2 linked regions of the Stratiformator vulcanicus genome follow. Each later gene encodes a partner of the first gene's protein in a complex. Links are inferred from orthologs where the notes say so. Each region holds a gene or a part of one and is shown in the gene's direction. Other genes may lie near its edges.

The links. Proteins that work in one complex are often made in the same cells at the same time.
Region 2: the proteins of hisH (region 1) and hisF are in contact, whole or in part, in a crystal structure (PDB 6RU0), measured with the Thermotoga maritima proteins. The link is inferred for Stratiformator vulcanicus from one-to-one orthologs. Residues at the interface, in WP_004080484.1 of Thermotoga maritima: Asn15, Arg18, Arg22, Arg117, Leu118, Pro119, His120, Met121, Gly122, Trp123, Asn124, Asn134, Gly135, Tyr136, Tyr138, Val140, Tyr158, Glu180, Lys181, Ser182, Ser183, Lys184, Ile185; in WP_004080486.1 of Thermotoga maritima: Met1, Leu2, Ala3, Arg5, Ser40, Glu41, Asp45, Glu46, Ala70, Glu71, Ile73, Asp74, Ile75, Pro76, Phe77, Asp98, Lys99, Ser122, Gln123, Glu161, Thr195, Leu196, Asn247, Arg249, Glu251.

Annotation. Positions count from the first base shown.
Region 1 is NZ_CP036268.1:3,101,887-3,105,741, reverse strand. What follows is about bases 483-3,454. They hold hisH (imidazole glycerol phosphate synthase subunit HisH), read left to right. Parts: upstream 483-1,653; coding sequence 1,654-2,256; downstream 2,257-3,454. Other genes in these bases: hisA (1-(5-phosphoribosyl)-5-[(5-phosphoribosylamino)methylideneamino]imidazole-4-carboxamide isomerase), read left to right, coding at 2,641-3,378; Pan189_RS12095 (prepilin peptidase), read left to right, coding at 483-1,612. Outside these bases: Pan189_RS12100 (shikimate kinase), read left to right, coding at 1-335; more of Pan189_RS12095, read left to right, coding at 332-482; Pan189_RS12080 (eCIS core domain-containing protein), read left to right, coding at 3,732-3,855. UniProt on the Escherichia coli protein: IGPS catalyzes the conversion of PRFAR and glutamine to IGP, AICAR and glutamate. The HisH subunit catalyzes the hydrolysis of glutamine to glutamate and ammonia as part of the synthesis of IGP and AICAR.
Region 2 is NZ_CP036268.1:3,881,782-3,884,626, reverse strand. It holds hisF (imidazole glycerol phosphate synthase subunit HisF), read left to right. Parts: upstream 1-934; coding sequence 935-1,756; downstream 1,757-2,845. Other genes in the region: Pan189_RS15405 (hypothetical protein), read right to left, coding at 2,724-2,845; Pan189_RS15410 (transposase), read left to right, coding at 1,939-2,412; Pan189_RS15420 (hypothetical protein), read left to right, coding at 364-840; Pan189_RS15430 (glycosyltransferase family 4 protein), read right to left, coding at 1-3.

The DNA of each region.
Region 1 (3,855 bases):
CGAGCGCGATCATCGTGGCCGCAGGAGGAGGAGCCGCGATCAACGACGAGACCCGCGCTGAAATGAAAGCAGCGGGCGAAGTCGTCTATCTCTCCGCAACCGTCGACGTGCTTGCCGGGCGAATTGCCGGCGACGAATCGTCCCCCGACCGTCGGCCGAATCTGACCGGCACGGGGGGGCGCGTTGAGATCGTCCGTATGTTATCGCTGCGGGAGCCGATCTATCGGCAGGCGGCTTCCCTGACAGTCGATGTTGACGAACTGTCGCCCGACCAGATCGCCGATCGGATCGAGATGTTTCTCCGAAAACGCCGCGCCGTCTGGTTCAACGCATGAACGGCGATTTCTGGTGGTGGGTCGGAGTCGCTGCGCTGTTCGTATTCGGCACCATCGCCGGTCGATTCTGCAACCGTTGCGTCGATCGGTTCGAGCGGTGTGAACTAACCGGACGCGGCTTGCGAGAGCAACTTCAGTCGGCGCTGTTTCCCGAAGCGTACGAGCGGACGCTCTGGTCGGCTCAGCGTTGGTTTCATCATCTTCCTGTGATCGGTCGCTGGCTGCCCGGCAACCCTTACCGCGTGCAGCATTGGAAATCTGAGGCGCGGCGAACGGTCGTCGAATTACTCGACGGCCTCCTCTGTGTCGCGGTCTATTGGGCTGATACTCAGTGGACACCGCAGCCGATGACATCGGGGGCAAGCGTCTGTCTTTCTCCCGGCGGATGGAGAGTCGCCTGCCTCGTCATCGGACACGTCGTCCTCGTGCAAGGCCTCGTGATCGCGACGTTCATCGATCTGAGCAGCATGCTCATTCCCGACGGTAGCACCGTTCCCTTCGCGCTATTCGGCGTCATCTTCGCGCTGCTGTCGGGCGGAACGTTGTTGGTTCCGCTTTACTATTACGATCCGTCGATTGCCGCGGCGCTCGGGTGGAGTCGGGGCGATCCGTTTGCCATCGGCGACCTCGTCGTGCCGACGTTGCTGTGTCCGTGGCCGCATTTGCACGCGCTGCTCGCCTCAATTGCGGGAATCATCGCGGGGGCGGGGGTCGTGTGGATCGTTCGCATCGTCGGCCATTGGGGGCTCAATCGCGAGGCGATGGGCTTCGGCGATGTGATGCTGATGGGGATGGTGGGAGCCTTTCTTGGATGGCAGCCGGTGTTGGCGGTCTTCTTTGTCGCCCCGGTTTTTGCGCTGGCGTTTGTGGCCGTAAAGCTGGTCCTCTCGGCGGTCTGCGTTCTGTTCCGGCTCCCATTTCGCTTTGACCATGAAATTCCTTTTGGGCCGTGGCTCAGCCTCGGGGCGATCGCGATGATCGTCGCCTGGCCGCTCATCTGGCCCGCTGCCGAACGGATATTTCTGCTCGGTCCGCTGCTGCTGCCCATGGCGGTGGCAATCACGGCAATTCTCGCCGTGCTGCTCCGCGGAATGCGGTTGCTCAAACAACTCGCCGGGATTGATGAAGACTGGCTCGAACTCGAAGCGTGGAGTTCGGCCGACCAACTCCAATATGATGCTTCCCGCCGCGAGCAACCGGGCCTTCGCTGCGAACCCCCCGGCGACAACTGGAGTCTCTCCCGACACAACCGACGCTGGCGCGGAAAAAACACTTAATACCTGCCCCTAGACTCTCGCCTCTAGACCCTCAACTCAACATGATCTCAATCGTCGATTACGGCATGGGCAATCTTCGCAGCGTGCAGAAAGCGTGCGAGAAGGTGGGAGCCGAGGCTCGCATCTGTAGCGACCCGGCGGAGCTTGCCGGGGCCGACAAGATGATCCTGCCCGGTGTCGGTGCGTTTCGTGATGCAATCGCCGCACTCCGCGAGCAAAAGCTCGATCGGCCCGTGCTCGATCAAATCGAAGCCGACCGACCGCTGCTCGGCATCTGCCTCGGTCTGCAACTGCTCTTCGACCGCAGCTATGAAGACGGTGAATACGAAGGCCTCGGCGTCATCCCCGGCGAGGTCGTCCGCTTTCAGGACGTCCCCGGCAAGGTTCCCCACATGGGCTGGAACACACTCCAAGCGGCCGGTGACGATCCCCTGTTCGCCGGCATCCCTGACGCCGCCCACTTCTACTTCGTGCATAGCTATTACGTGGTGCCCGCAGACGACTCGGTAGTCGCCGCCCGCACCCAATACGGCCCCCCTTTCACCAGCGCCATCCGCCGCGGCAACCTCTTCGCCACCCAATTCCACCCGGAGAAAAGCCAAGCCGAAGGCCTCCACCTGCTTAAAAACTTCGCAGTGATGTAGGGCGGGCTGTGCCCGCGGAGCGAGAAGCGGGAAGCGGGAAGCGAGAAGTGAGAAGTGAGAAGTGAGGAGCGAGAAGCGAGAAGTTAGAAGTCAGAATTGAGAAGTCAGAAGTCAGAAGCGGGTGGCCCGGACCCTGTAGGTCCGGGTCGCGCAGCGACAAGAGGTCGCAGAACGATGCTGGCAGTGCGTCGCCGGTCCAGAGCTACGATTCGGACCCAATATCTTTTGCGGCTCACGCGCCCCGGTTCTATAGGAACCGGGCCACCGTCGAACATGAGATTCGAATGGCACGTTTGAACGTCGCGGCATTGCCGGGCAGACTCTGCGAAAGAAACACTCGCTCCGGCGGGCACAGCCCGCCCTACTCGCTCCCCGCTCCTCAATATGCAAATCCTCCCCGCGATCGATCTCCGTGACGGCAAATGCGTTCGACTCCAGCAGGGCGATTACGACCGCGAAACGGTCTTCGGCGACGACCCGGCCGCGATGGCGAAACGCTGGGCCGACGAGGGAGCCGAGATCCTGCACGTCGTCGACCTCGACGCCGCCAAAGCGGGGACGCCGACGAATCTCGACGCGATCCGCGGCATTCGCGCGGCCATCGACATCCCGATGCAGCTCGGCGGCGGCATCCGCAATGACGAATCGCTGAAGATCGTGCTCGACGACCTGGGCGTCGATCGCGCGATCGTCGGCACCGCCGCGCTGAAGGACCCCGACTGGTTCCGAGCTGCAGCCGAGCGCTACCCCGACCGCCTCGTCCTCGGCATCGACGCCAAAGGGGGCATGGTCGCCACCGAGGGCTGGCTCGATGTGTCGCAAACGTCGGCGTTAGAACTCGCCCAGCAATACGTCGGCAGTCCGCTCGCCGCCGTCGTCTACACCAACATTGCCAACGACGGCATGATGCAGGGCATCGACGAGGCGACGGTGAGCGACCTGTGCGCGATGTCCGACCTCGGCCTCCCCACCATCGCCTCCGGCGGCGTCACCGACACCACCGACATCCGCCGCCTCGCACTGGCGGAGGAGGAGCATCCGAACCTAGTGGGGGCGATCGTCGGCCGGGCGTTGTACGAGGGGACGCTGACGGTGAGGGATGCGATTATCGCTGCGGGTTGAATCACCAGTGAGCGTGGAATGCCCACGGAACGTGGGCATGAGTGTTGAGGCGCGAAGTTCTTCGCGCCCGGATTCTGCCTCGCCGCTTTTCCCTCTTGGCCTCGTCCAGTGACCATGCCACCTGTCGACCGGACGAGTTGCTAGTGTCTTTACCGGTGACCTAGTGGTGTCCCCGATACCTTTCAGCGGAAGCCAACACAGAAAGAAGAAATGTTCTCGGCCAAGGATCAAGGGATGCGATTTCCTACGGATTCTTCACACGGGTTTCAAAATTCGTTCACGACAGATGTGATCGTTTCATCACGAGAGAGGCGTAAACGGCGATTCGTGTCTTTTTGTTGAAGGGTGTGGTGATGAAAGCAGAACTTGTCTTGCTCAAGGTCGTACTGTTCGTTTCCGCGATCACGGTGATCTCAGCTGATCAGGCTGAAGCTCAGTTCTGGAAGAAGCTGGAGAAAAACATCACGGGCTTTCTTG
Region 2 (2,845 bases), 780 kb from region 1 along the record:
CATTGAACCGTCGATCGTCCCCGAGTCCTGTCACCGATAAGCAGGCGAAAGCAGCCGCCCTTCTTCCCCTCACCTCTCACCACTCAACCCTCACCTCTGCAAGCACCCCCGGTAGGATTCGAACCTACGACCTGCGGATTAGAAGTCCGCTGCTCTATCCAGCTGAGCTACGGGGGCGTGTTGCGGGTATCATATCTGCCGATACCTCAGAGGCGAAAGGTAGGCTGAGGGTTCGCCGCGCCTCAAGCATGGCGGACAGGGGCGAATCGTGACGAACCGACCCCATTCGTTGAATCGCAGGTCCATTTGCGTATCAAATTGGGTGGACCCTCTCATCGCGTCCAGGTTTCGGACTGAGCAACCATGGCGGCAACAAGTCGAATTCGACTCTACGGTGCGTTCGGGGTCGCCCCATTCGCCAGTTTTGGCGGCGGGTTTATCATCGCGGCTGGCGAGTTTCTGTTGAGTTGTGTTGGTACAGGGCAGCAATACGGCCTCGCAGATGCATTCGATGCCGAAAAGACCATTTTCTTCGGGATGATGTTCGGCTTTATCGGAATCTTCCCGTCGATGTTCGGCCTGTGGGTGATCGGCATACCGACGGCGTGGGTGCTGAGCCGATTCGGATTGCTGAATTCCTGGAGCGTGATTGTCTCGGGGATTGTGATCAGCACCGCGATGTTCGTTGTCGCGTTCGGAGTGCCGTACGGATCAGTCTTACCTCTGTTATCCGAATTGACGCTGCTTGCCGCCGTTCAAATTTTGACGTGGAGCGTGATCCTCGCGTTTTGCACCATTGCGTTTTGGATGCCGGAAAGTGAGGAGGAGTCGGATGAGTAGGCGGCCGCGCTTCCTGTCGGGCGCGGCTAAACTATGATGGGCCTCCCGGGGGAGTCGGTCCCTCGACTCTCGACTCTCGACACTCGACTCGCACATGCTCGCCAAACGCATTGTTCCCTGCCTTGACGTTCACGCGGGGCGGGTCGTCAAAGGCATCAACTTCGTCAATCTGCGTGATGCGGGCGATCCGGTGGAGGTCGCCGCCGGCTATGAGCAGCAGGGGGCGGATGAACTCGTTTTTCTCGACATCACGGCGAGCCACGAAGAGCGGGACATCATTCTTGATGTCGTCGAGCGGACCGCCGATCAGGTCTTCATGCCGCTGACCGTCGGCGGCGGAATTCGCACGCTCGACGACATCCGTCGGCTGCTCAACGCGGGGGCTGACAAGGTCTCAATCAACTCCGCAGCCGTGAAGAATCCCGATTTCGTCCGGCAGGCGGCGCTCAGGTTCGGCAGCCAGTGCATCGTGGTGAATATCGATCCGAAGAGAGTCGAGAAGCGAGAGTCGAGTATCGAGAGCACGGACGAGGTCCGCGATGGTGAGCTGCCCGAAGTATGGGAAGTGCACATTAATGGCGGGCGAAAGCGGACGGGGTTGGAGGCAGTTTCGTGGGCGGAGCGCGTGGAGGAACTTGGGGCGGGTGAGATCGTACTCACCAGTATGGATGCCGACGGCACGCAAAACGGGTACGACATCGAGATGACCAAAGCCGTCGCCGCGGCAGTGACGATCCCGGTCGTCGCCAGTGGGGGAGCTGGTGCCCCGGAACACCTCTACGACGTGCTGACTGATGGCGGAGCCGACGCGGCGCTGGCGGCGAGCATCTTCCACTACGGCACGCACCCCATCCCGGATGTGAAACGGTATCTGGCCGAACGCGGCGTCGCCGTGCGGATGCCCGTCGCGTCATAAATGCCCCTCACAAGTCCGCAGCGTTAGCAAGGGATTTCGCTCCTAGAATCCCGAATAACATTGCGTTTTTGCCACAATGGTGATTTAAATGTACAGTGCCCCGTGGCGGGCAAGCCCATGAGCGAATCCCTCGCTTGCGCGTCGGGCTTGTGTGACGTCTTCTTTGTCTTAAGAGTCCTCATATGTCGATACCCTCGCACGGTGAGGCACTCGCGTACCTCATCACGTGGACGACCTACGGGACGTGGCTGCCGGGGGATGATCGGGGATGGGTCGACAAAGGCGTGTTCCGAATTGAAGAGCCGCAGCCGATTCTGCGAGAAGACTCTTCGGCTCGGCTGAAAGAGAAACCGTTGCTGCTTTCGCGATCGCAACGAGCGCTGATCGAGCGGACGATCGGTGATCACTGCGACCATCGGAAATGGATGCTGCATGCGGTCAACGCACGCTCGAATCACGCGCATGTCGTGGTGACCGCGGCTGCCGTGCCACCGAAAAAGGTGCGCGAAGAGTTCAAGGCGTGGTGCACGCGGCGATTGAAGTCCGAGTTTGACGCAAAACGCACAAATTGGTGGACCGAAGGCGGCAGCGGACGGTTCATCAACGATGAAGACCACCTCGAAGCAGCGATCCGCTACGTCCGTGACGGGCAATGACGCATCACACAAGCCCGCAGCGCCAGCAAGGGATTCCGCTCGTAATCTCCCCATCGCTCATTTCAAGTCGCACGCTCTGCTGATAAAGGATTGCGAAATTTTTGTTCGGGAGAGTCGTTGAGGAAATCCCTCGCTCGCGCGTCGGGCTTGTTAGAAAATCGAATTGCGTCGCCCCCACAAGCCCGCAGCGCAAGCAAGGGATTTGCTCACGGACTCTCGCCATCGCTTCTTTCAAATCGCACACACCCCATCCCGGACGTGAAGCGGTATCTGGCCGAGCGCGGTGTGGCGGTGCGCGAGTCAAATGAAATTTAATCGTTGGGCAAGGTTCTTGCTTCATCCGAGGTCCAATCGGCCTGCAGCGATAGATGCATCAGGGAGGATCGAGCGCTCCCGCTTTGTTTCCCAATACTTTTTGTCAGTTGGTGCTCTT